DNA from 2 places in the Paenibacillus sp. FSL H8-0260 genome. Region 1 is predicted to be linked to the other one. Evidence: riboswitches for the same ligand, from Rfam matches in the RefSeq annotation. Region 1 holds a riboswitch; the other holds the start of a gene.
The links. A riboswitch is a leader RNA that binds a small molecule or an ion and turns the genes downstream of it on or off. The one in region 1 is predicted to bind S-adenosylmethionine.

Region 1 (3,138 bases):
GCGGGAGCAAGCTCCTAAAGTGGGCATGGCGACCAGTTTCTAGTAGCTTTTTTATCATATCAAAAAGACGAAGGCTTCCTTACACCATAGGGTTAAAGGGCCTTCGTCTTGCCTATTCGTCCGTTTATTTTCATAGCCATTCTTTCTTGCGGAATACATACAGCATCCCACAGCCTAACGTCAACATTAGACCTATAACGGCAAAATAACCGTATTTCGTATGCAATTCCGGCATATGATCAAAGTTCATCCCATAGATTCCGGTAATTACGGTCAAAGGCATGAATATCGTTGTAATCGCGGTAAATACTCTCATAATTTCATTGGCGCGGTTGGCGATACTGGATTGGTAGGCCTCACGTAAGTTGCCCATGAGATCGCGGTACGTCTCAAAGGTTTCGGATATTTTAACTGCATTTTCATAAATGTCGCTAAAGTATTTCTGCAGCTGATCATCAATCAGACGGAGGTCTTTTTTATTCAGGGTATTGATAACCTCTTTCTGAGGTCCCAGCATCTTCTTTAACCATAAGATCTCACTTCGCAGACCGATAATCTCACTCAGATGAGATTTCTTGGTATGCATTAGGATATCCTCTTCAAGCTTCTCAATCCGGGCTTCAATTCGGTCACCTACGGAGAAATAATTATCTACGACAAGGTCGATAAGCAGGTAAAGGAATTGGTCGGGTTCGCTAACCTCTTGTTCCCATAACATGGGCTTCAGTACGCGTAGCTCGTGAATCTTTTGTTTCGTTACAGTAATAATATAATGTCTGCCCAAGAATATATTGAGCGCCCGCAGGAAGATTTCCTCATCATCAAAGCGGATGCTGTTTACAACAATAAAGTAATGACTTTCGTATATTTCGATCTTTGGACGTTGATCCTCTTCACTAAGGCAATCCTCAACAGCGAGATCATGCAGGTTGAACAGGGGCTGAAGCAGCTCCAAATCCTCCACATCTGCATCAATCCAATAGAACCCTTCTGTTGGGGGTGTCAATGTTTCATCAATTTCATCAATAGGTGTAAAAACCCCTGCATTCACCAGCCGGATTTTCATCTGATTCCACTCCTTCTATCCCCGGGTCTTCACCAGGGACTGCTAATTAAGCACAGAGAAAAAAATCAGCTTGGCCGGCGTTACAATCAATACAAGAGGCCGAATGACGATTCGAGGGCATGAAGAAGAACTGCTCCCGCCGCCGGCAAGCTGATGATTATCCTGTGTGGTTGCTCATTCTGTACACTTAATTGCGAGCTCGGGTCGCCTTCCATTCTTCTTCTCACCTCTTCTTTTCGTTCAGGTATGAAATACTTGTCTAGTATAACAACGGAGTATGCCTCTTTCAAGCAAATTTATTGTTACTTTGAGGCTACTTCAGCATTGTATGGACTTGACGAAAAGGAGGTTCATGATTTAAAGTAAATTTTAAAGAAATTTAATTGAATACAGCTAAATCTTATCAAGAGCAGGTGGAGGGACTAGCCCTATGAAACCCGGCAACCGGCGTGTGAACGCACGGTGCTAATTCTTGCGGAACTTTGCTGACGACTAACCTCGTCCAAAAGTTTCTGGCAGATGAGAGAGGCGCATATGACTGTAGATATGACCTTTCTCGTTTTCCGAGAAAGGTCTTTTTATTGTTCAGAAAGCCGCGATGTGACAACATAACCTAAATACAGTTAAGGAGTGGAAAGACAATGCCAATTAAAATTCCCGACAGTTTACCAGCAAAAGAAATACTATCCGGTGAAAATATTTTTGTGATGGATGATAGTTTGGCTTTCCATCAGGATATCCGCCCACTAAGGATTGCTATTCTGAATCTCATGCCGACTAAAGAAACGACGGAGACTCAATTGCTGCGTTTAATAGGAAATTCACCGCTACAAGTTGACGTTACCTTGCTGCATCCACGCTCACATACTTCTAAGAATACTTCTGCTGAGCATTTGAGAAGCTTTTACAAAACTTTTGACGAGATCAGCCACCGCCGTTTGGATGGTCTTATTGTTACAGGAGCACCCGTAGAGCAAATGGAGTTTGAGGAAGTATCCTATTGGGAAGAGCTAAAAGAGATTTTTGAATGGAGCAAGGATAATGTGACCTCGACCATGCATATCTGTTGGGCGGCACAGGCAGGGTTGTATCATCATTTTGGTGTTCGTAAAGTGGCTTTGCCTGAAAAATGTTTTGGAGTATTCTCCCATACGATTAATCAAAATAACATTAAATTGCTGCGCGGCTTTGACGAGGTATTCCATGTACCGCATTCCCGTCATACCGATGTCTCCCGCGAAGATATTGAGAGCAATCCAGATCTGCAGATTCTGGCGGAATCCGAAGAAGCTGGTATGTATCTAGTAGCTACGACCGACGGCAAACAAATATTTGTGACCGGACATTCCGAATACGATCCATTATCCTTGAAATGGGAATATGATCGTGATTTGGAGAGGGGCATGGAGATGGCCTTGCCGAAACACTATTTCCCTAAAGATGATCCAGAACGAACACCTCCTGCAGTGTGGCGTGCACATGCCAACTTATTATTCTCTAATTGGCTCAATTACTATGTATATCAAGAGACACCTTACGATATCGACCCGATTGTTTATTAAGATCAGCGCTACATTACAATTTAGGAGGCATTTATCATGGACGACAAACTTAGGATTGAAAGCAGACTGGCACAAATAGGTTCACAAGAAGATCCGGCTACCGGAGCCATTAATTTTCCTATCTATAATGCTACGGCATTCCGTCACCCGAAGCTTGGGCAGAGCACAGGTTTCGATTATAGCCGTACCAAAAGTCCAACCCGTTCCGTACTAGAGAATGCGGCTGCGGAATTGGAGTCTGGTGATGCAGGTTTTGCCTGTAGTTCTGGGATGGCAGCTATTCAAACCATATTTACTCTGTTTGGGCAAGGCGATCACTTGATCGTTTCGCTGGATCTTTACGGCGGGACCTATCGTTTGTTGGAACGAATTATGTCCAAGTTTGGAATCACTGCTTCCTATGTAGACACGAATGATTTGGATGCGCTTGAGGCTTCACGTCTTCCAAATACGAAGGCGATATTTATTGAAACGCCAACGAATCCTTTGATGATGGTTACGGATATTGCG
Region 2 (3,138 bases), 3.1 Mb from region 1:
ATTGTGAACAATCCGGAAAAAAATATCATTTTTATAGTAGCAACCGTAGCATCCATCATTTCTTGCCAATTTAGATCTGCAAAATTCATTACGAAATCACCTCCACATCAAGGCCTTGAGCAATTAGCCTGGAGATCGTTACAGCAATCGCCTCAGCTGGCCCTTCGAACCGCACAATCATCTGTCCATAAGGCACATCTTTAATCGTTGAAATGGTACCATGTAAGATTGCAAAGCTTACACCCGTATCACGCACGACATCGGATAGTGCCGAGCCGTAAGTTTTTTCTCCGAAAAAAGTAATTTTGACAGCTTGAGAGTTATCCCCGGCAGCAGCATCAAGCGCCACTCGAAGAGGTCCTTCATTCTGTGTCTCACTGCGGATGAAATCGCGTGTAACCTCATGCTGCGGCTTGAGAAATACCTCTGTAACTTTGCCTTGCTCAACAATCCCACCACCATGAATGACCGCGACACGGTCGCAGATGCTCTGGATTACATGCATTTCATGTGTGATCAGCACAATGGTCAAATGGAATCTTTTATTAATATCGAGCAGCAGCTTAAGAATGGAGTCCGTTGTCTGGGGATCGAGCGCAGAAGTGGCCTCGTCACACAGCAGCACATCAGGGTCACTGGCTAGTGCCCGGGCGATGCCGACCCGCTGCTTTTGTCCTCCAGATAACTGAGAAGGAAACTTATCTTTATGTTCTTCAAGCCCAACTAGAGCGAGCAGGTCTTTGACTTTTGTATCAATAGCTGTTCTAGATGTACCTGCAAGGCGCAGTGGAAAGGCAATATTATCGTATACGGTCGCCGAAGACAGCAAATTGAAATGTTGAAAAATCATCCCAATCTTGCGCCGCTGTTCCTGCAGCTGACCTTGGTTAAGACTGGTTAGCTCAACACCGTCTACCCAGACCTCTCCTTCTGTCGGACGTTCCAACAGATTAATGCAACGGATCAATGTACTTTTCCCGGCTCCAGAGTGGCCGATGACTCCGAATATTTCACCTTTCTCGATGGACAGATTCAATCCAGAAAGTGCTGTTGCCGCATTACTCCCTTTTCCATAAATCTTTGTTATCCCTTTTAGATTAATCAACTCTCGTCGCCCCCCCTTTATACTTCACTTATTCTATACAAAAAAACCTCTAACGATCGATGCAGATCGCAAGAGGCTCTGTGGGTTTATTAAGACAATGCCTTCTCATCTGCCAACGACCGCAACCTGCGCCATTGTAGGAATTAGCACCATGACATTTGTACAACGCTTCCCGCGCTGGATACAAATCGGTTGCCGGGCTTCATCGGGCCTATCCCTCCGCCGCTCTCGATAAGATAAAGTTATGAAATTATATTTTTTCTGAAATCGTACATACTTTAATGCAAGCATAAGTATAGTGAGTTTATCTATTTTTGTCAAAAGGAAATATATTGAACGATTACGATTTTATGCTCTTTGCCTTGCTTATTTCCTTACGCAGCTGTTCATTGCTGTAGCTGAATGCCGCGATTAATGTCTTACAGTTCATTTCGAGCGATTGTTTTAAATCCTCAAGATGGCTATCCAGATCCTCGAGCTGAATTTTGTCATGCAGACCTTGGTGCCGCTGCCACAAATCATCCTGCATTTCGGAATTCATATAATGAATTTCAGCATTTCTGCGCTTGCGTAAATTCTCCAATGGATCGCGGTAGGAGTTCTTAATCTCTTCCAGTTGATCCGCTAATGCAGGATGCACATTCAATAATTGAAGCTGACGCAGCACTGTAAAATAAGAAAAGTGCGTTTTTAATTTGGATGTTTTGAGATCATAAAAATGATTCAGTACCGTCCCAAGCTTGTCCAGAAGAGAGAAAACCCGGATAAAGCCATCTTTATAAAAATAAACATAACGTGCATAATCGCCCTGTTCCACCGGTGTCATATCATCCATATAACCCGCAATCACTAATTTCCGGTAAAAAGCGGCTGCGAACCAACTTTGCTCCAGTTCATCCAGAGAGGAAATCAGCCCACGTGTCCAAATCTCCAGCTTGCGGTATTCATGGTCATTATCCTCATGGGCACTCATTTCCTTGCGCAGCAATGCTGCAAAAGTGGCCATATTCTCCATCGCATCAGCCAACACACCGCTGTTCTTTCGAGGCGGCTCTCCAAGTAATACCCGCAGCATATCCCAGTCCTCCTAAAGTTTTGTTCAGCGTCTGCTTCCATGGACTGCTTCGTACAAAACTCGCGACGTAAGCATCGGCCAATCAGCTCCACGATATACCGATTTCCACTTTATTATTCCGCGGGTGAAGCGCCTCTATCCACGGAGGGAATGTTCTACCAAGGCGGTGGAATCATTGGGTTCGTTACATTTTTTCCAGACACGACACTACTCGCGCGATTTAGCTGCCAGACTCTTACACTCATATAACATAAGACACCAAACAAACTGGCAATCAGCAAAATATGAGCCAAAGCGGCAAATATGTACAGCCTTTCATTATCTAGAGTGTAAACCACAGCCGCCCCACTAAATACCTGCATCAAGCATAACAGTACTGCAGCTATACCTAACGCTCTAAGCTCTGGATAATCCTTATGTTTCCAAAATGCCAAATGCCCGAGCAGCGCAGTAAGCATGAATAAGATTAAAGCCGCAATCCGATGCGTAAAAACAACACCTACTCCTCCGGAAAGCTCCGGAACCCATTCTCCATTACAAAGCGGCCAACCCGAACACCCGCCTTGTGAATCCGTATGACTTACAAAGGCTCCAATATACACGACAATATAAGAATAGATGGCAGTAAAACAGGTTAAATTGCGAAAAGCCTTACTTACGGGCTTCTTTTGAGCCTCCAGCTTATGATCATATTCGCGTGCTTCATGCCATCTCTTGGTTCCAAGAGCCAACATCATAGCGCTCGAAAAGGCGATCAAAGAAAAACCCATATGCAGCGCCATTACAGCGGCGGATTGAGATTTAATTACTGCAAGCGCTCCCATACCACCTTGAACGATGACGAATAATAAAGTCATAAATGCATATCCCAGCAAATCGCGCCGAGTACGGGCATAACGCCAAAAAGCAAACATCGAGGCAAGTGAGAATAACCCTGCCAAACCGCTAAACAAGCGAT

Region 2: another riboswitch for S-adenosylmethionine. It lies ahead of MHI51_RS25730 (methionine ABC transporter ATP-binding protein); the one in region 1 lies ahead of metA (homoserine O-succinyltransferase).

The regions. Positions count from the first base shown of each region.
Region 1 is NZ_CP150298.1:1,979,696-1,982,833, forward strand. Features, by position in the region: gene MHI51_RS08465 (HRDC domain-containing protein) at 1-43, shown strand, start outside; gene corA (magnesium/cobalt transporter CorA) at 131-1,066, opposite strand; SAM riboswitch class I at 1,464-1,592, shown strand; gene metA (homoserine O-succinyltransferase) at 1,708-2,628, shown strand; gene MHI51_RS08480 (PLP-dependent transferase) at 2,665-3,138, shown strand, end outside.
Region 2 is NZ_CP150298.1:5,796,819-5,799,956, forward strand. Features, by position in the region: gene MHI51_RS25725 (methionine ABC transporter permease) at 1-59, opposite strand, end outside; gene MHI51_RS25730 (methionine ABC transporter ATP-binding protein) at 89-1,105, opposite strand; SAM riboswitch class I at 1,208-1,343, opposite strand; gene MHI51_RS25735 (Cthe_2314 family HEPN domain-containing protein) at 1,446-2,180, opposite strand; gene MHI51_RS25740 (heme A synthase) at 2,336-3,138, opposite strand, start outside.